2 regions of the Dehalobacter restrictus DSM 9455 genome follow, and region 2 is predicted to be linked to the other one. Evidence: riboswitches for the same ligand, from Rfam matches in the RefSeq annotation. Region 2 holds a riboswitch; the other holds the start of a gene.
The links. Region 2 has a riboswitch for thiamine pyrophosphate ahead of thiD (bifunctional hydroxymethylpyrimidine kinase/phosphomethylpyrimidine kinase). Riboswitches for the same ligand answer to the same signal wherever they lie in the genome.
Positions count from the first base shown of each region.

Region 1 (10,985 bases), 1.1 Mb from region 2:
ACCTTTCCGGTTGCAACAAGCTGCTCGAGTGTTCCTTGGCTCGATGGGTTGACAATGTTGACTTCGAGTCCCTGGTCTTTGAAATAGCCTTTATCCTGAGCAACAAATAGCCCGGTATGATTCGTATTCGGTGTCCAGTCCAGCATAAGCGTTAGTTTAACCGGCTGGTTATTCTGGACGGAGTTCTGTTCAGCCTGTTTGCTGCAACCCGAAAGAGTCACAGTGAGAATCAGAAGGAGCACAATAAACGTAACCAATATCTTTTTCGTTTTCATTTCTATACCTCACTTGTATTTTTTGGGGGGCGAAGGAACGTATCTTTTCTCCTTGTTTACGGGGACGAAAGATACGTCCCTGGGTCAGCTTGTCCGTCTGTATCGGGAATACCAGGGAAGCAGTAGCCTGGTCAGAATAATAATGATTGCATAATAAAAGAAGCTGAGAGCAGTGATTGCAATGATTGCTGCAAATACTCTGTCGGTAAGGAAATTATTCGAAGAACGCAGCAGATAGACACCGAGCCCTTGGCTTGCTCCAAGCCATTCACTGATGACAGCCGTCATGACACTGTAGGCAGCAGCAATTTTCAAGCCTGAAAACAGTGCCGGCATAGCGTGAGGCCAACGGATTAGGGAGAATACCTGCCATTTGGATGCGCCCATGCTTTGCAGCAGATGCAGAAGATCTAAATCGCTTAATTCAAGGCCTTCAAGCAAACTGATCGCGATCGGAAAAAAACAGACCAGAACGACAATCAAGATTTTAGGCAGTACCCCATACCCCAGCCAGAGCAACAGCAGCGGTGCGACCGCTATCAAGGGGATCGTCTGGGAAATGATCAGAAATGGGTAAAACACCCGCCGAGACAGCGGAAACAGCGTCATTAGTGTGCTGACCGTCATGCCCAGAGCAACAGCGAGCCCTAAGCCCAACGTCGTCTCAATGATCGTTGCTTTGGTATGGCCCCAGATCACGTCCTTCGTATTCCAGAGAGCTTTCCCGATCTGAGAAGGAGAGGGAAGAAGCCAGCGGGGGATGCTGAAGTAATTTACCGTAAGCTGCCAGACTGCCAGCAGCACAACCAAAAAGAAAAGGGCAGGGGCATACCTCAGCAGTACAGCCGGTGGTCGGAATCTCCGGCTATTGTTTTTCAGCAATGGGAATCCCTTCTTTTCAGCGGTACTTGGCAATTTTCTCATTGATCGTGGAACCCTGGGGTACATAGTCAATTTTTACATTGGTCATTACCCTGGAAGCCCCGGCTTTGATACAAGCCTCCATAGCATCTTTGATGACCTGCCAGATTTCATCAGGCTCTCCTTCAAGTGCTGTTTCCATCGGACCGACTTCGTAGGGAAGGCCGCTTTGGGCGACAACTTTGATTGCTTCATCAACAACCGGATAGATTCTGGATTCCTCAACTTTTGGAATGACCTGAAAGGCCATTGTTATCTTCGCCAAAATACATTTCTCCTTCACGTATTTTATAGATTACTGTCCGTGACTTTGTAAATAATAAGACACTGCTTATCAACCATGACCGACAAACAAAAAACGCTGCAAAGGCAGCGCAGTTATTAAAGTTTTTTATTATTACTACGCTGGCATTACCCAGATCAGTTTTAAGGGTCGGATACGTGATATCCCTCTCAGCCAGCATCCCCAGCTCCCCATACTATTAAATTAGTTTTATCCTACCATAGTTGAAAATCATTAGCAATAGTGTTTTAGATTACTGTTTGCTTTTCATCAGATCATTTGCTTCTCAGGTGAGATATTCTAGATAGTTCTTAAATTGGACAATTTGGGCTAATTATCATATGATAGTACTGACCATATACTGGGCAAGATGGTACAAGGAGAGAGAAAATGGATTTTGCAGGCAAAGATAAATCAGAATACGTCAAGGAAACGTTTAACGCGATTGCCGGGAAATATGATCTAATGAATTCCCTGATGAGTATGGGGATGGATAACGCCTGGCGGGCCAAAGCAGTCAGGATTGTCGAGGCTAAACCCGGAATGAAGATGATTGACCTGTGCTGCGGAACCGGCAAGCTTACCAGAGAAATTGCCGTCGCCGTCGGGGATTCCGGCAGAGTCACCGGAGTCGATTTTTCAGAGGAAATGCTGGTTGTGGGCCGGAAAAATATTGAAAATGACCGTTACAAAGCGAGTATTGAGCTTTTGCAGGGCAATGCGATGAGCTTGCCTTTTACCGACAACAGTTTTGACGGAGCGACCGTTGGCTGGGGGCTCAGGAATCTTCCTGATCTGCGCCGCGGAATCCGGGAAATGATCCGTGTTGTCAAACCTGGTTCGATGGTTGTATCTCTGGATATGGGAAAACCGACTATACCGGTTTTCAAACAGTTTTACTGGCTGTATTTTGAGAAGATCGTCCCGTGGCTGGGAAAAATCCACGGCGGAAAACAAAAAGAATACACGTATCTTTATGATTCAGCCTGTGAGTTTGAATCTCAGCGTCAGCTCACCCTGATCTTTGCTGAATGCGGACTTCAGGATACGGGATATAAAAATCTTGTCGGCGGTGTTGTGGCGATCGTGTATGGCCGAAAACCAAAATGAATCAAACAAATAGAATAAAAATAAGGAATTCAATTATAAACAACAATAATAGCAGTAAATAACGTAATAAAATTATCCCCGGGTCAACCGAGGATAATTTTATTTTTACAGCAAAAGATAGTATAGATAATCATTTTTCTTTAATTAAAATCAACGTTTTACAAAGGGATTATTTACTGACATAATTCATTGGTTTCAGTGAAAAACTAGTGGAAATATTAAAACGGAGGTGTTTTTTATATGCGGGTCATGGATATTATGTCAACAGATGTAAGCTGGGTGGACCCAGCAGCCAAAGTTACGGATATCGCTAAAATTATGAGAGATAAAGATATTGGTGCTGTTCCGGTCGTTCAGGCCGGCAAAGTATTGGGAATTATTACAGACCGGGATATTGTTCTGAGGGTCATCGCTTCGAACAAGGATGTCAACCAGATGACGGCCGAGCAGTGCATGACGGTAGATCCAATCTGTATCGATGGCACGCAGGATATCGATACTGTTGCTGAAACCATGGCTGAATACCAGGTAAAACGTCTTCCTGTGCTGAACAAGGGGCAAATTATTGGGGTCATTGCGTTAGGTGACCTCGCGATTGAAAATATTCATATCAATGAGGCTGGAGAGGCTTTAAACGGGATATCGCGAGGCATCAGCCATTAATGCCAGATAGGAAAGATACTTCAATCATAAATGGGATATGCTTTACAATGGCATATCCCATTACATATTTTATGGAGGTTTTATGAGTGAAAACAAAATATCATTTTTAAGCGGCTCTTTTTTATGGTTTGGTGCTGCAATTTTCTCAGGCAGTTACGATGTGGTGGAAATTCAATAAATAGATACTGTCAGACAAAATCCAAAAGTATGAATTGAGATACATGTACCATAAAAGATTGTGTAATGTTACAGCTAAAGCAGTTCTAAAGATGCAATCAATGATCCGGATATATTTGAACATAAAATTTCTAAAAATCATTTCATACTAAATTTAAAAAAATGTATATTTGGTATAGTTGCTTGTATACACAAATTTTTATGGAGGATGATCTGAAGTGGTGGATTTGAAAGTCCTGACTCAAGCGATGTCCGATTTGGACGAAGACGTGCTAAACAAGGCCATTGATGAAGTACTAAGTAAAGACGACAATGCCGCAGAAGCTCAAGAAGTTGTTAAAGCTTGTCAGCAAGGTATGACACTCGTAGGTGAACGCTATGATTCGGGCGAGTACTTTATTGGAGATTTGGTCTTCGCCGGGGAAGTGTTGCAAAGTGTAATGGACAAGCTCAAACCGGCTTTAAGTGCAGGTTCCTCAGCAAAAGGCGGAAAGATTGTTTTAGCTACAGTCTTTGGAGATATTCATGACATAGGCAAAAATATTTTCAGATCCGTGGCTGAAGCCGCGAGTTTTGAGGTGATCGACCTGGGGATCAATGTTCCGGTTAACCAGATCGTGGACAAGGTAAAAGAGGTTAACCCTGATATTATAGGATTAAGCGGCGTACTGACTTTGGCGCTGGATAGTAAGAAAGAAACAGTTAATGCGCTTAATGAAGCAGGCCTTAGAAATTCAGTTAAGGTGATTATCGGCGGAGTACCCGTTAATGAGAATGTATGTAAAAGTATAGGTGCCGATGCCTTTTCGACAAACGCAGCTGAAGGTGTAAAAATATGCCAGAGATGGGTGGGTTGATCAATAAGTGAAGCTATGAACCTCTATCAAGAGCGGACCAAGGAAGAATGTATTGCCAAAGCGAAAGAATTAATCGATGGTATGGCAGGCGGAGGATACATTTTTGGCACCGATAAGGAGCTTCTTGCACCAGCGGATGGCAAGGCGGAAAACATCATCGCCGTAAATGAATTTGTCATGGAGTATGGTATTTATAAATAGGAGGTGTTTCACGATGGAAGAACAATTGTTGATTTCTTGGAGTGATATCGTTAAAGAGCTCCGGAACTCGCAGACAAGGACCCCGCGATGGGAATGAATTGGGATATTGGACAGGAAATGAGTTTTGCCTAGCCTATGTAACTTTCCTGGCACTCTTTTAAACAAATATCCGTACTGCCGGAAGTAGTTTACCAGTGCCTACTGGCAGGGAAAAATATAGAAGCAACTATCAGCCAGGAGAAAATCCTGGCTTTTTTGTGTTCGGTTATAGTGTGAAAAAGTCAAATATAAGAAGGGTTAAAGGATATAAGTTGAAATCTATGTTATATTTAGAATATAGGTACTGGCTAAAACTATAATTAAGTTAATGGTGGGGACGAAAAGTGGAAGCATTTAAAACAATCGAGAGAGAGACAGAGGCCGAACAAGTCGTTGAAAAATCAAGGTTTATCGCTTTGGTTAAATATATCGAAGGCACGGCCGAAGCCGAAAAAAATATGAAGGAAATCCGGGAAGTCCTTCCTAATGCCCGTCATTATGTATACGCTTACCGTATTCACGAAGGCAGGATTGAGAAAGCCTCGGATGACGGCGAACCGCAGGGTACAGGGGGAAGACCGGTCATGGAACTGCTCCAGCACCGGCAGCTCTGGAACATCCAGATCATTGTTGTGCGTTATTTTGGCGGTATCCTGCTTGGTACCGGTGGACTTACAAGAGCCTATGGCGGGACAGCCCGCCTTGCATTGGAGAACACAGCGATTGTCCAGCTCGTTCCGCACCGGATCTATGTACTCCGGATTCCGTACTCCTGGTTTGAACAGATCCGGTACGGCCTGAAGCAAAAGGGCATGGAAAGCGGTAATGAAAAGTTTAGTGAAGAAATTGATCTTGAAGTATACATCCGGGATGGAGATCAGGATACCTTTACTGGCTGGCTGCATGAATTCACCAACGGGCAGGTTTCCTGGAAGGATGCTGGGGCTGTATTAAAGTCGGTTAGCGTATAGAAAATAAGACCCTCAGGGGCCTTTTTTTTTACGCAAAATATGTAGGTACTGGGAACGCATGGATTAATCTACTGGTACTATTGGGAAACAAAAATAGTCCGAAAGTATCAATTTCTTGTAAAAGACATCATTTCGACAAATTTCCTCTTGAGGGTCTGAGTTTTTATAGATAGAATCCATATAAAACCAAATGTAAAATGATTGTAAACTAAACGTAAATATATTGTAAAAAATAGACAAGGCTTAACTAGTTGCATATGGCAGCGGCTGATTATATTAATGCTGGGCGGTAAAAATATGAAAATCAGAGAATTTATTAGTTTAAGAAAAATACGGGAATGCAAAAAAGGTCAGGCTATGGTGGAATTTGCACTGGTTTTGCCTATCTTACTACTATTTTTTGGTTTTATTTTGGATGCCGGACGAATTGTCGATGCACAAGTATTGGTACAGAGTGCAGCAAATGAGGGAATCCGGCAAGTTACCAGCAAGACAAATATCAAAGAACAAGTAAAAAATTCCATTAGTGATTATACAGACAGATTGGATTTTGATCAGTTAACCGTTGAGGCCAAAGCTGGAGAGACAAAACGAAGGAATTATACGTATCATGCGAACAAGGGATCTCAATTTCAAGAATTACCAAGCTATTATACATATTTTAACGCGACAGTAACCTTGGAATATGATGTACCGGTGCTCATGCCGCAGTCAAAATTGTTTTTGGTGATGAATTTAGGGTATTGTCAACATTTACTTCGCAGGTGTTTTTAGAGGGGTACCCTGAGGATGGTTAGAGATATCGAACGGATACGTTTGAAGGGAAGGGTGTTCAATTTGATGCGCATGCTAAAAAATGAAAATGGACAGGCACTTGTTGAATTTGCCCTGGTACTTCCTTTATTTCTAACGTTAACGTTTGCTGTGATAGATTTAGGGTGGATGATGAATAAGTATCTTACTTTTGATTACGCTTATCGCAATGCGTCTTGGACAATGGGTATAAGCTATGATAGTGATTATTCCCAAACTATCAGTGGAGAATCTGCCAAAAAAGCAATAAAAGAGGCAATGGAAAAGACATCGTCGCTGGTTGATGAGGAAGATCTGTCTGTGAGTGATGCCAAGTTAAAATGTTGGACTGAAAAGAAAGACTACTACACGCCCAAAAGTGGCGGCGGTACGGATCAAAATACAAAAAAATGGAGATATGCGCAGATCACAGCCAGTTTAGTTTATACAGTTGAACCGTTGACTCCGGTAGGAAGAGTGATATTCGGAGAACAGCTGACATTTACGAAAAACCTTAAAAAAAATCGACTGATTATGACAAAAGAAGGTTAGCAAATCAAAGTGTGTTAGGTCAGAAAGTAGGTGGCAATATGCCTAGAAGCGTCTGCTTGCTGATGCGTAAACTTTTAAAAAATGAAGATGGAAATATCACAATTCTATTTGCTGCCCTGTTAATTGTATTGTTTGGGTTTACAGGACTTGTTGTAGATATTGGCGGGATGTACTTAAATCGTCTACACTTGTTTGAGGTTGGGCAAATAATCAGGGATGCGCGTTTTAATGAAACATTGGCGATCGATCATTCGGAAAATCCTGAAGCGACGCTCAATGACATTGCCGACACCTATGCAGTATTAAATGGACTGGATGAAAGCCAGGTAAGCGTAGATTATTATCAGACAAAACTGACGGAAACAGAACGAAATTACGAATTGGATATTAATCTTACAGATACCTATGACTGCATATTTATAAAAATCTTCGGTATTGATACCCAAACAATTAATGTGACCATACATGGAACCAGTACAGCTGCAAAATCACCCCGAATATGGGCTCCAGGAAGAAAGTAGTCTTCATGTTCCCGACCTGGTTATCCGTGATAAATTCCTCCTGTTCCTCTGCCGGAAGCCCATATTTTTTTCCCCTCTGAAAAGATAAAAACTGCTGACAAACGATTGCCTTGTCAGCAGCCTGGCCCCCTGTTAAATACAAGGGGCCAATTAAATGCAATTTTTTAAGGATTCTTGACAAAATGAATGATATAATAAACCAGATCAAATCATCAGGAAAAGAAAGGAACCCGACAGAGGATGAATCAAAGAGATCCGTACTTCGACAACCTGAAATTCATGCTGATTGTTTTGGTGGTTGTCGGTCATATGATTGAACCCCTGATCTATATTCCAGCTTTCAAATCCATTTATGCGTTTATTTATTCATTTCATATGCCGCTGTTTGTTTTCATTTCCGGCTATTTTGCCAAGAATATTGATGATCCGAAATATGAGATAAAAATTATCAGCAAACTAGTCATACCCTATGTTATTTTCGAAATGATCTATTCCGTTTTTGACTTTTGGATTTTCCATAAGGAAAGCCTGCATTTTACTTTTTTTACGCCGTACTGGATCATGTGGTTTTTATTCAGCATGATTATTTGGAAAGTGGCGCTGCCTTATGTGGTCAGGATCAGATATGCACTGCCTGTTACATTTCTTTTCGGCCTTATTGCCGGATATACGGGTGAGCTGGGTTACTATGCGAGCCTGTCGCGGATTGTTGTTTTCTTTCCGTTTTTCCTGGCAGGCTTTTATTTTGAGAAAAAGCATCTGGAAAAGCTGCTGACGAAAAATTGGCGCTTCGCTGCTGGCGGTGTTATGCTACTGGCTTTTCTGGCTTTCTGTTATTTTGGTCAGAATTATACCGTTACGTGGTTTTATGGGAGCGCATCTTATCAGGCGCTTGGCGCTACGGAATGGTTCGCAGGTCTATACCGTGGAGGTATTTACCTGCTGGCTGTAGTTTTAGGTCTGAGCCTGCTGCTGCTGGTGCCTGGCAGGAAGGTTCCTCTGGTTTCAGCGTTGGGGCGCAATACGATGTATACGTATCTGCTTCATGGATTGATCGTGAAGGCCCTTGTTGCATACGGGTTTTATCAGGTTTTGCAGACAGGACCGCAGCGAGCGCTGGTAATAATACTTGGGGCAGCGCTGGCAATCATCCTGGCCTTGAACGGAATTAGAACTTTATTTAAATGGATGGTTGAACCCAAGGTGTCTTTTCTTTTTAAGGAGAACAGCAAATGAAAATAAATGAAATATTTGAAGGCTACATATTGGCGAATATGAGAGAAGTCAAATAATTAATTGGTTAATAAAAATAATATATATTGAATTAGAAAATCTCCTTCGGGATACAACTATACGGTTGGTTCTTTGGTGTATTTGAAAGTATTCGTACAATCAAGGAGGGGATTAGCATAGGAATCAAGCTTGCTGTATTTGATATTGACGGTACCTTGGCACCAACGGACGATCCGATTACTGCCCAGGTAGCCTGTAAATTAAGATCGCTGGAACGTCAGGGGATCAGAATTGTTTTTATTTCCGGTCGGACGGCTTCCTACCTGGCGGGATTGGCTAGGGGAATTGGGATCTGTCAACCTTTGGTTGCAGGAGAAAACGGCGGCGTTATTTTTGAGCCGCTGCGTAAATGGGAGAAAAAGCTTGAAGCTATCCCGCACCAGATAGGTGAGGTAATGAAGCAAGATCTTCTGAAAAAATTTCCGGATCTCTGGTTTCAGCCCAATCAGACGATGCTGACTGCCGCACCTAAGGATTTTTCCACGGTTAATTTATTGTATCAGGCAGTACAAGCTCTGGAACCGGTGAAGAGAAATAAGTATAAAATCAATCGATACGATGATTGTGTAGAGGTCATGCCCAAAGAAAACAGCAAGGGTCGGGCCCTTGCTGTGGTCAAAGAGATCCTTGGTATTCGCAGTGAGGAAGTCATTGTATTTGGAAATACGATCGTGGATTTGCCAATGAAAGACGAAACAAACGATTTCCTTATGATCGGGGATGCAGCCGTTGCGGAAGGTATCAGCAACTACCCCTGTATAGAAGAAGCTCTCGACTACCTCGAAAGCAATCTATAGTTTACATAGTTTCTAGCATGCAGATTTACGGGCCAATAGCCGAAAAGCGGTATTATAGCCCGCAGATAAGCCAAAACCTATAAGCCAGCTAGACTTCAAGCTTTTTTAGTATATTGCGGGCGACATAGATGCCGCTGGCTGCGGACTGGGATAGGGAACGGGTAATGCCTGCTCCGTCGCCAATCGCATAAAAATTCGAATACTTTGTTTCCAACTGCTTGTTCAGCTGTGGCCTGGCCGAATAGAATTTCACTTCAACGCCGTAAAGCAATGTATCATAGTTCGCCGTTCCGGGTGCGATTTTATCCAGTTTATAGATCATTTCAATGATATTATCGAGATGGCGTTTCGGAAGGGCAAGTCCAAGATCGCCGGCGTTCGCGGATTGCAAAGTGGGTTTGGTGAATGATTTCATCATTCTTTTTTCATTTGTCCGCCGGCCTTTCATCAGGTCGCCGAAGCGCTGAACGATGACACCTTCGCCAAGCATGTTGGAAAGCGTGGCGATATATTTGCCATACTTTAATGGTTCGTTGAACGGAGAAGTGAATTTATTACAGACCAGCAGCGCAAAATTCGTATTGTTGCTTTTCAGTTTATCGTCGGAATAACTGTGACCGTTTACAGTAAGTACGCCGACGGTATTTTCTGTGACGACATGTCCCCGGGGATTCATGCAGAAGGTTTTGACCAGGTCATTGTATTTCCGGGTGTAGTAATGCAACTTAGCCTCGTAGACTTCATCGGTGATCTGACTGAACACTTCGTAAGGAAGTTCGACTCTGACGCCGAGATCAATTTGATTGTTCGTCATCGGAATATTCATCTTCCTGCATAATGAAGTAAACCACTCGCTTCCAACCCGGCCAACCGCGCAGACCAGACAGTCACAGGAATATTCCCCAACGGCTGCGGACAAAATATACCTGTCTTTATTCTGGGAAACATCGATGATTTCTGTCTTATGTCTGATTTCAACTTTGTCCTTTAAAAAATTGAAGATATTGGTCATGATTTTAAGATTATTCTCAGTGCCAAGGTGTTTGACTTCGGCCTGGAGAAGATGAAGATCGTTTTGGAGCGCAATTTTTCCGATTTCGCGCGCTTTGGGAGTTTGGGTACTAAAACGTTTGGTCGTTGCGCCAAAGTCAACAAGCATGGAATCCATATACTCTATCAGATCCATGACATGGTCATTGGAGACATACTCATTCAGCCAGCCACCAAATTCGGTGGTAAAATTATATTTTCCGTCAGAAAAGGAACCGCACCCTCCGAACCCCTCCATGATCGCACAGGTCGGGCAATTGGCACATTTCACGGATTTGTTTTCAGTCAGGGGGCATTTTCGGTCGCGTATGCTGTTTCCTTTTTCAAAAATGCAGATGTTAAGCTTAGGGTTGTGTTTGATCAGTTCATAGGCACACATTATACCGGAGATTCCACCGCCGACAATACCGATATCATAATGTTTCATGATCATAGTCCTCTCATTTCAAATGATTCAACCCATAAAAAAGTATAGCATTTGTC
Region 1 is NZ_CP007033.1:1,222,330-1,233,314, forward strand. It holds gene DEHRE_RS05865 (ABC transporter substrate-binding protein) at 1-275, opposite strand, end outside; gene DEHRE_RS05870 (ABC transporter permease) at 360-1,157, opposite strand; gene DEHRE_RS05875 (thiamine-binding protein) at 1,174-1,461, opposite strand; TPP riboswitch at 1,577-1,683, opposite strand; gene DEHRE_RS05880 (demethylmenaquinone methyltransferase) at 1,870-2,589, shown strand; gene DEHRE_RS05885 (CBS domain-containing protein) at 2,830-3,252, shown strand; gene DEHRE_RS05890 (cobalamin B12-binding domain-containing protein) at 3,648-4,286, shown strand; partial or broken gene DEHRE_RS05895 (uroporphyrinogen decarboxylase family protein) at 4,308-4,487, shown strand; gene DEHRE_RS05900 (YigZ family protein) at 4,871-5,497, shown strand; gene DEHRE_RS05905 (TadE/TadG family type IV pilus assembly protein) at 5,795-6,271, shown strand; gene DEHRE_RS05910 (TadE/TadG family type IV pilus assembly protein) at 6,287-6,841, shown strand; gene DEHRE_RS05915 (pilus assembly protein TadG-related protein) at 6,904-7,362, shown strand; gene DEHRE_RS05920 (acyltransferase family protein) at 7,603-8,598, shown strand; gene DEHRE_RS05925 (HAD family hydrolase) at 8,811-9,452, shown strand; gene DEHRE_RS05930 (NAD(P)/FAD-dependent oxidoreductase) at 9,541-10,935, opposite strand.
Region 1: it holds a riboswitch for thiamine pyrophosphate, as region 2 does, so the genes downstream of both, DEHRE_RS05875 (thiamine-binding protein) here and thiD (bifunctional hydroxymethylpyrimidine kinase/phosphomethylpyrimidine kinase) in region 2, are expected to answer to the same signal.

Region 2 (10,985 bases):
TACATCAACTTAAATTGGCGCATTATCATGGCACCGAACCAGGTTGCGGCTTATGTGATTATTCATGAATTGGCCCATCTTAAGTACATGAACCATTCCAAGGAATTTTGGGCATTCGTGGAACAAATTCTGCCGGACTATAAGAAGTGGAAAAGCTGGCTGAAAGAACATTGTAATGAATTGATGGACGGATGAGATTAAAGCAGCTCCGATTTTCGAAATTCCACCAGGTTATGACGATAGCGCTGGGGGATAAAATGGGATTGGAGCTTTTTATTTTTGCGGTTTTCAATGCTGATACGGGTAAAATATTTAGCCCAGAGCTCCTGGTATAATTGTTCTGTCTCTGAATCAGGAATGGCTGCTTCCTCGGAAAAATCGGAAAGGTACCAGTCTTTTTTATTGCAGATGATCGCAAGGCTTCTTTTTTTGTCATGAATAATGAAACGTTCGCCTGCTAGCCTGTCGGCAAAATGGTCGGCCAGAAGAATTAATATATTATGATCCGGCTCCAGGGCCGAATAAAGATAACTGCGGGTATCCGTAAAGCGAAGTAGCCCCAAAAAGCGCTCTGCTTCAAAAGATACTTTCTTGGCTGTTTGCCGGATCGGCAATACCTCGGGATGAGAATGAATGCTGTCAATTTTCGGACCTAACTGAAAGCCCAGCTGAAGGTATTTTAAGATAAGGTTTTCTTTAGCGGTATTGTTCGAGAGGTATACATAATAGATCTGCATTAAGGAGTAGACAGAAATTTTTCTGTCTATCGCATCATAAACCCTGGCAGCAAGCACAGGATCACTTTGGATAACGGTAGATGGCGTGAACATATTGAACTGATACGAAGCCTCAGGATAGATTCCCTGGGCTCTTTGTTCATAATAGCTGTAATATATTGAAGTCAGCAGACCGTCAAAGCTTCCGTCATATAAATAATCCATTTTCAACAGTCCCTCATTCTTCGGAAGATTCCTAGAACCTTGTCAACCCTAAAATGATCATCTATGTTTACAGGATAAATCAGAACAAACATAGCTGAACGGGTTTGGCTACAGGTGCCAGGGCCTGGCGCACCAAGGCACTTTCTGCAGGGATGCCTCCGTAATAACAGCCCTGACACGTAATAAAATATTTAGCGCGCTTAAGAACCACACCCATTTTTTTAAGATGATTATAAGAAATATTACCCAGCCTGCGCTGCAGGATGATTCTCTGGGCGGAAGTCACGCCTACGCCAGGAATTCGAAGCAGCTCTTCATAAGAGGCTTGGTTGATTTCTAGAGGAAATAACTGCATGTTTCGAAGCGCCCAGGAAATTTTGGGATCAAAATCGGTATCCAAAAACGGACTTTGTTCATTGACGATTTCATCCGCTTTAAAGCTGTAAAATCTCAGCAGCCAGTCCGCCTGATAGAGCCGGTGTTCTCTAAGCAAAGGCGGAGAAGTGGAAAGAGCAGGAAGATTTGGGCCCTCATTAACGGGAACATAGGCCGAGTAATAGACTCTTTTCAACTGAAAACGGTTGTAAAGGGTTTCTGTGGCTTTAATAATGGAAAGGTCACTGTCTTTGCTTGCCCCGACAATCATCTGGGTCGACTGTCCTGCCGGAACAAATTTTTGGACGTGTCGGAAGATCTTTCTTTCGGAAGCGTTTTGCGTCATTTGATTATTAATTTGATTCATCGGCGCAAATAGGACGGGCAGTGTCTTTTGCGGCGCCAGGAGTTTGAGGCTCTGCTCTGTAGGCTGTTCAATATTAATGCTCATCCTGTCGGCGAGTAATCCGGTCTTGTTGACCAGCGCCGGATCGGCGCCGGGAATCACTTTGACGTGTATATATCCGTAAAAGTGATATTCATGCCTCAGAATGTCAAGAACCTGATAAATCCTTTCCATGGTATGATTTGGACTGCGCTCAATCCCCGAGCTCAAAAAAAGACCTTCAATATAATTTCGCCTGTAGAATTGAATCGTCAGGTCGGCAACTTCCCTTGGCGTGAAACTGGCTCGCGGGATATCATTTTGATTACGGTTAATGCAATAATGACAGTTATAAATACAGTAGTTGGTCAGAAGAAGTTTTAAGAGTGAAACACAGCGGCCGTCGGCAGACCAGGTATGGCAGATGCCAAATGATTTGGAATTGCCGATACCGCCTTTATTTTGTTTATTTACCCCGCTTGAAGCACAGGAAACATCATACTTGGCTCCATCGGCGAGGACTGCAAGTCTTTCCAGGGTACTCATGCTCATCACCCCAATAAATTTTAGCAGAAACAGAACAGAAATGCAAACATATGTTCGATAATTCTGCATAATACGGGTTCGGAGATAGATAAGACAAAAATAAGAACAAAAAATAAAAAAAAAGATCGACTTGAAATCTATTTCAGAAAATACTATACTAGGTTCAATTATTCTAATCTTACCAGCTCAAAATTAAATAACTTAATTTCAGGGGTGCCGGATCGAGGCCGGCTGAGATAAAGACCCAATGATGTCTTTGACTCCTATAACCTGATCCAGGTAATGCTGGCGGAGGGAAGAAGTTTTGGAATACATGAGATGTTAGACGTACGTATAGTACGTACTGCAATGTTTTTAAGCAGACAAAACACAAATCTTTTTCCGATTTGTGTTTTTCGTTTTTCTGCTCAGAAATCGAGAAAGAAGGTATCCTATGAAAAAAGTATTAACAATTGCAGGCAGTGACACTTGTGGTGGAGCAGGAATTCAGGCTGATTTGAAGACTTTTGCTGCACATGGGGTTTATGGAATGAGTGTGATAACTGCTGTGACAGCACAGAATACCCAAGGGGTTATTGCTGTGCAGGATATTAAGCCGGAGATTATCGGGAAACAAATCGATGCAATTTTTGAAGACATTGAAGTAGATGCATTGAAAATCGGGATGGTATCGGTAAGCGAGACTATAGAAACGATTCGGGATAGATTAATTGAGCATAACGTCAAAAGGATTGTACTTGATCCGGTGATGATTTCGAAAAGCGGATATCCTTTACTGAAGGAAGATGCCAGAAAGGCTTTGATTACAAACCTACTGCCGCTTGCGACCATCGTTACTCCGAATATTCCTGAGGCTGAGACAATTACAGGAAGGCCGATCCTAAATCTTCGGGATGTGAAGGAAGCAGCAAAAATAATTTTATCCTTGGGACCCGCCTGTGTCTTGCTAAAAGGTGGACACTTGGAGGGAACGGCGACGGATATTCTGTTTGATGGAAAAGTATTTTCTGAATTTAAAGCGCCAAGGCTGAATACGAAAAATACCCATGGCACCGGTTGTACCCTTTCGGCTTCTATTGCTGCAAACCTGGCCAAGGACATGGAAATGACCAGGGCCGTAGAAGCAAGTAAAAAATATATTACGATGGCGATAGAGCATTCGTTGGAAATAGGTAAAGGGGTAGGCCCAACGCACCATTTTTACGAAATTTATAAGAAAGCGGGAATGATGGATGAGTGATTCTAAAATACCTGATAATAAAACACAAGGGGTTCCTTCTTTCAGCCATTTTATCCTCTGGTTTGGGGCAGCAGTTTCTATTGCTGAAATCTATACCGGGGCATTAATTGCTCCCCTTGGTTTCAGCAAAGGTGTTCAGGCTATTCTGCTGGGGCATTTGCTTGGCGTTGTTATTCTAGGTCTCACCGGAATAATCGGTGCAGAAAAAAGAATTTCGGCCATAGAATCTACCCGAATTTCTTTTGGAAAATACGGGTCTTATGGTTTTTCAGTTCTAAATATTTTGCAGCTTCTTGGCTGGACGGCTGTGATGATTATTGTGGGCGCTCGTTCAGTCAATGAAATCAGCAAGATTCTCTGGGGCTTTAATAACCAGCTATTATGGAGCATTTTTATCGGTTTACTAATTTGTCTCTGGATTGGGGTCGGGATAAAAAAGCTTAACAAAGTGAATGCTCTGGCCGTAGGACTGCTATTCATTCTGACAATTGTCTTAAGCACGATTGTCTTCAAAAATCCTGGTTTAGCTGTCCAGATTCCAGATGGAGAGCTTTCCTTTGGTGCAGCAGTAGAACTTAGCGTAATTATGCCGCTATCCTGGTTACCACTGATTTCAGATTATACCCGTTATTCAAAGAGCCGCAAGGGAGCTTTTTGGGGGAGTGCCGGCGGCTATTTTGTCGGGAGCAGCTGGATGTATGTCATCGGACTGGGAGCGGCTATTGTTGCCGGGAATTCTGATATTTCGGCAATTCTCCTATCTGCCAATCTTGGAATTGCAGCAATGGGAATTGTGGTTTTATCTACGGTGACGACGACCTTTCTTGATGCTTATTCAGCGGGAGTCAGTTATCTGAATATCTGGCCGAAAGCAAATGATAAAATAGCTGGTCTGGTCATGACATTTATCGGAACTGTACTTGCCGTCATTGTGCCCATGGAACAGTATGAGAACTTTCTTTATGCCATAGGTTCCGTTTTTGCTCCGCTTTTCGCAATTCTTTTAACGGAGTATTATATCTTCAGAAAAAAGGAGATCAAGGAAGATCAGGCTATCAATTGGCTAAACATGCTGATCTGGGTTATAGGCGTTGTACTTTATCAGCAGTTTGCGGCGAGCGGTTTTTTCTTAGGAAGTACCCTGCCTGTAATGGTGATAACAGCAATATTTTGTATTTTAGGTAAAGGGGTTGTCGGAAAATGGATATCATCAAAGAATGTGTAGAAGCTCTGAAAGAATTAAAAGAGCGAAGACCGCTGGTTCACAACATCACCAATTATGTTACGGTCAATGATTGCGCGAATATCATTCTCGCGCTCGGGGGCTCACCGGTGATGGCTGACGATATCAGTGAAGTTGAAGATATGGTGGCGATCGCTTCAAGCCTTGTGATTAATATGGGCACTTTGAGTGAAAGAACGGTTGGTTCCATGATCAAGGCAGGAAAGAGAGCCAACCAATTACACATACCTGTTATTTTTGATCCTGTAGGTGTAGGCGCTACGCCCTATCGCAATAAGGTTGCCCAAACACTGCTAAATGAAATTCATTTTGCCGTAATCAGAGGAAATATGTCCGAAATCAAGTGTTTAAACGGCTTGAACGTTCAAACCAAGGGAGTCGATTCCGTAACGGACGAAACGGGCGGGGTAGAAGTTGCCAAAGACTTAGCGGCTAGAATGAACTGTGTAGCAGCTGTTACCGGTAAAACGGATATTATTACAAATGGAAAAGCAGTATGCAGTATCGCAAATGGTCATCCGATCCTGGCGCATGTTACAGGTACCGGCTGTATGGCGACAGCGCTGGTCGGAACCTACTGCGGCGTGGTTGCAGATTCCTTTATAGCGGCCGCAGCGGGAGTAATGACGATGGGGCTTGCCGGAGAGCTAGCCCAAAGAACATTGCAAGATAAGGAAGGAATAGGCACTTTTAGGGTGAGACTTTTCGATAGTGTCTATAATCTGGGTGAAGATACGATAAGGAAAGAAGGGAGGATAAAATTGCTTGCCTAGCTTAAAATGGGACTACTCTCTTTATCTTGTTACTGATAGAAGCTATATCGGAGTTCGGGATTTGATCGTTTGTGTTCGGGAAGCAATTGAAGGTGGTGTCTCTCTTGTTCAGCTTCGGGAGAAAATCGCCCCGTCCCGGGAATTTTATGAAATGGCCGAGAAATTGAAAAGCCTGACTTCCCGTTACAATGTTCCGTTGATTATTAACGATCGTCTGGATATTGCCTTAGCCATCGATGCTGATGGTCTGCATCTGGGACAGGAAGATCTGCCGATTGCGGTAGCCAGAAAACACATTGGACAAGATAAAATCATTGGGATATCAGTCAGTAATGTTGCAGAAGCCATTCAAGCGGAAAAAGAGGGAGCGGACTATCTTGGAGTAGGGGCAATGTATGCAACAGGAACGAAGATCGATGCCAAACTTGTTTCGCTGGCAGTGCTGGAGAAGATAAAAAAAGCCGTCTCAATCCCTGTCGTAGCGATTGGCGGGATTAAGAAGGAAAATGCTGTGCGTACGATGGAAACCGGGATTGACGGAATATCCGTAGTTTCTGCTATCCTAGCGGCGCAAGACATTGAACAGGCAGCACGGGAATTAAAAAAATCATATCAAAAACAGACTAATTATACGAAAGGGGCTGTGCTGAAACTTAAATAGTTTCACACAGCTTCTTTGCTATTTTGATATAATATTGACCATTTATGCCGCATTGCAGTAACAGCAAAGCAGAAGAATAAAAAAAGGGGCATATTACCCCTTACATACCACCATTTTTCGCATATTATGTGCTATGCAATGTAATCCCCATTCCAGTTTGACCTGAGATGCACATCAGCTTGATGACTTTTTACGTCGCGTTTCAATCAGTACTAAAGCCACCAACAAAAGTAGTATTCAATTAGAGAAGAATCCCGCTGTTCGGTCGTGACAACGGGATTCTTCACAACAGGATTTTTATTTACAGTTCCGGAATATCCTTTGCCCATATCTCATCCCGCGCCCGCTGAATCAGAAACTCATAGACTTTATCCTTATAGGCAACGAAGGTGTCCGGGTCGCTTTGTTTGATCTTATCGAGCTGGAACCACAGTTCTTTGATCACCCGGTCCAGTTCCCCGTAGAGAAAGGCGATATTGTTGGCGCGTACCTTGGTCGACGCACTGCTCAAGTTCTTGCGCAGGGAGTTCAGGGATTTATAAGCGGTTGTTTTTTTGATGGAGGTTACCTCGTTCTGCAGGTTTTCGGCTTTTCGTTCTAGCCGGCTCTTGGCCGTAAACAATTCCTGGGCGTTTTTATCTAATACGGCGTTCGCTTGGGCCAGCCGGGCGGACTTTTCCTTTTCCTCCTCCAGGGCTTGCTGCAGGACCGCTTTTTCCTGTTCGGCCTGTTCCTTCTTCCGCCGGGCCTGATTCCAGTCGTCAATCGCCTTTTGCAGCTCGCGGGTAGACGTTCTCGCGACATCCGTGTCCGTGATGAAAGCGGCTCTTTCCTCTTCCGGTACGCCTAAGAGGATGTAGGCCTGTGAAAAGCTCAGTTCGGGTATTTCCTGGTCCGGTTCGCCGTCGGTGAAGATAGAAAGCTGTTTGACGCCGTACTCCTGGTAGAGGCGCATCATTTTTTCGGCCGTATCCTGGGAGTAGCTGACCTCCTCTTTCAGCCAACGGCCCCATTCCCCATACTTGACCTGTTCCTTGATCTCCGTCAGCCGCCGCCCGATCTCGATGGCGCTGCTGAGCACGATCCGATGGGTCTGTCTTTTGATCAGGTTAATTTCCGACGCGATTAACTGCGGCGACTCCGGATATTTTTAAGGACAACCTGTAACCCCCGGGACAAAATATTCATAAAGTAGTTAATGAGGACAGGCGAGACAAGTCAGCCTGTCAAAGAGAAAGGAGGTGCACAGCCATGCCTGTCACCATGATCCCGTTAAGTTCGGTTCTGGCCGGACGCTATCAGATCGGTACGACGCCGGCCGGCGGTCCGATCCTCAGGAAAAAAGGACTGAATTATGTTAAGCCTGACGCCACGGAGCAAGCCCTTTATGATGTCATTTCAGCCTTATACAGTTTGAGTCAACATGAACTGCAGGATATCCTGTTGCAGAAGAATTACCGGCTTGAGTTCGAAGAGGGATAAGGTTTCTGCCGGTTTGGGCGGGAAAGGAGGTGATCATATGGCAAATACCAGATATGTTCGCCTGACGTTTGCCACCACAGGTGGCAAAACTTTCGGCATTAACGTGCCGGATCCGATCGAAGGCCTGACGAAGGCTCAGTGCGAAGCCGTCATGGATACGGTTATCGAGCGGAATATTTTCCTCACTTCCAGTGGGGAGTTACAATTAATGCGGGACGTTAAGGTCTACGACAACAACGTGGAGGATCTCTATGATCCTCCCGAAGGATAAGCGTGCCTAGCGCTCTGGAGCTGTTGTTTTGGCAACAGCTTCAGCCCTTTTCCCTCCAGTACATTTAAGTAAGAATGTAAGCGTCAGAGATGATCACCGTGGTTGTGCAGTGTTGTTTTGCTATATCCTGAACCCTTTTCTGTGTTTCAGGGTACATCCATAATGGAAATCTTTTTTTGTTTCCCTCTGACATTCTGTTTAACCTCCTATCGTCGAAGTAAAAGTTCGGAGAAAAAATCGCGTGAAAAGATGCCCCGAACTCTCCCACAAAAAGACAAAAGGAGCGATAGCTTCTTCCTGCTATTGCTCCCATAAAATATTCGCCTAATTTTACATCAATTTTGAGTTTATATAGAGTTCGGGATACACCCCATACACCCGTGCCATTCCTTGAAGTTTACAAATCACCTAAGACGTCATTAATAGTTTCAAATTTTCCACTTTCGTTATTCTTTACTTTTATCGTTGACATTTCGTCTTTAATTAATTTTTTAGATTCTGATTTTGCCATTGTGCTTTTATCAATTTCTCTCAAACCATCCTGCAAAAATACAATGCCGTATCTATCATAATCAGGATCATATTTTAAATACATTAAATATGTTTTACCTTGTTCTATATTTATGTTGCCCATTGTATAGGATGAAACATACTTTGTCTTTTTCTCTTCATTTGTAAGCGTCTTGGTTAATTCTACTTTTGTTTTTTGACTTTCAGTTAGTCCTTTTTCATATTCACTAAAACTAATTACTCCGCCAAGTCTTATAAATGGAATAATATTATCCTCAACATTTCCTTTGATAACTTTTTCAACTTTTATTTTGCCAATAGTTTGAATATCTGTATATAATTCTTCTTTAGGATTATAGTTTATACTTCCATCTACTGATTGGACTGTCCCGATAATTATAAAATCCGAATTTTCATTTCTAACTTTTTTATCAGTAGTATTGATTAAATAATCTAATTCAGATCTTAAGTCTAATACTACATCTTTATTCTCCGTAGTTGAACTTAAGCTATTTACATTTTTATCTATTGTGTTTTTAATGTTTGCAGATGCTAATACGGAATTGTTGCTTGTCTTAGATAATATAGTAATTCCACTCAATAATAGTATAAAAAATATACTACTAAAAATTATAACGGTTTTCTTTTTCATGAAAATCCCTCCTTGTATTATTAATATTTTGCATTTATTGCATCATTATCTTCTTGTTGTACAGTTTGTACTGTCCTACCATAGGCAGTTTGGCACATAATACTACCTGTGGGGTTACTATTATAATGTGCCAACCCGAATGCGTGTCCCATTTCATGTGCCGTTACTCCTTGCCTTAATGAAGAAGACAAAGTTGATAGTGCAGTATTATTTAAATAAATTTCTGAATACAACCAATTACTTAAATTTGGGTCTATTTCATAACCAGACGCATTCATTGGGCGAGTTTGTCCTCCTATATTATCTCCATCTGGACCCCAATAGGAGCTAGTCTTAGCATAGAAATCAATTGCGGTTCCACTATTTGTACTTTTAATATATAAATATATTGGATTAGATCCATAGCCTGTATGTTCCCAGTTATATGCGGCATCTCTAATCGGAGTATATAGAGGATTACTTGAACCATTCTCTATATAATAATATACATTAACTCCTCTAGAGCATGAATAAGTAAATGTAGGTGTTATTGCAAATACGGGTGTCGCCAAAAGAATAGTAAATAATGTTGATAAAATTATAGAACACAGATATTTTTTTGGTTTCATGTTCATGAATAAACATCCCTTCATCAGATATTTTTTACCAATAATTCTTGATAGGTTTTCAATTCCAACGTTCATTTTTCATGAGAACTGCCTCTTCAATTTAATTTAGTTAAATTAAACCAGACCTGAACTTTATTAAGCAAAGTTATGGACGTCGCCCTTGATAAACAGTACCCTTGGAAGTCCTGTTTATTGGGGGTTTCTTTATTGTAATATTTCTATTGCCTCACTCTTAAATGTCCTAATAATAAATCACCTCACTTTGGATATTTTTTTGCTACTTTCAATAAAAGCGTAAATTTCCAATATTGCTTTCTCATTACATAAAGACAATCACAATGACTTTTCGCAACACATTTTTATAGAATTCAAATAAAAAATAAAGGTCCATTGTCCAAGCTACGGACAGAGATAGAAAAAACGCTTGTTCTATTTTTGGTAAAATTGACTTATAAAGAGAGAAATAAACCCCTAAAGGTGGTTTTCGTCAGACAATAATAAATATAGAAGGGGCTGTGTGAAAACTAGCCCGAAGAAGCCGTCTAGAACGCAAGTTTTAGGCGGCTTTTCATACCATATAGAAAGCAAAAAATGGTAAAATATAAACATAGATATATAGTAAAAGCAGGTGAAAAAAGTTGTCAAAACCCGAGCAAAAGGTACATAACAAAGTCATTTTTAAAGAATATAACCAAAATCAGCTGAGTCTGCCCATCGACCTAGAGAGCCTGATTCCCCCGAATCATATGGTTAGAGTAATCAACACGGCCATAAAAAAAATGAACCTGGAACCACTCTATGCCCAGTATCCCGGCAAAGGAAGATCCAGTTTTCATCCGATAATGATGACAAAACTCGTTGTTTATGCCTATTTCGATAAAACATATTCCAGCCGCAGGATCGAAAAAGCTGCCAGAGAAAATATTATGTATATGTGGATCTGCGGAGGCAATGTCCCTGATTACAAGACTATCAATACCTTTCGCGGGGAAGGGATGAAGGATGTGATTCTCGACGTTTTCAGTGAAGTTGTAGAACTGCTTATAGAAGAAGGATATATCAAACTCGAAAACTACTTTATGGATGGCACAAAAATCGAAGCCAATGCCAACAAATACAGCTGGGTATGGGGGAAATCATCCAAACGCTACAAAGAAAACCTGCGTCAAAAGTGTCAGGAACTTATTCAATATGCCGAACAAGAAAATGACGAAGAGAACGCAGAATACGGGGAGCGAAACCTGGAAGAACTTGAAACCGACAAACCTATCGATTCTACAGCAATCGAAGCAGCAGTA
Region 2 is NZ_CP007033.1:159,884-170,868, forward strand. It holds gene DEHRE_RS00780 (M48 family metallopeptidase) at 1-195, shown strand, start outside; gene DEHRE_RS00785 (TIGR03915 family putative DNA repair protein) at 198-941, opposite strand; gene DEHRE_RS00790 (putative DNA modification/repair radical SAM protein) at 1,021-2,247, opposite strand; TPP riboswitch at 2,447-2,562, shown strand; gene thiD (bifunctional hydroxymethylpyrimidine kinase/phosphomethylpyrimidine kinase) at 2,681-3,487, shown strand; gene cytX (putative hydroxymethylpyrimidine transporter CytX) at 3,480-4,712, shown strand; gene thiM (hydroxyethylthiazole kinase) at 4,688-5,503, shown strand; gene thiE (thiamine phosphate synthase) at 5,496-6,164, shown strand; gene DEHRE_RS00815 (DUF3102 domain-containing protein) at 6,466-7,245, opposite strand; gene DEHRE_RS00820 (DUF1659 domain-containing protein) at 7,416-7,646, shown strand; gene DEHRE_RS00825 (DUF2922 domain-containing protein) at 7,684-7,917, shown strand; gene DEHRE_RS00830 (hypothetical protein) at 8,315-9,079, opposite strand; gene DEHRE_RS14250 (matrixin family metalloprotease) at 9,100-9,687, opposite strand; partial or broken gene DEHRE_RS00835 (transposase) at 10,326-10,985, shown strand, end outside.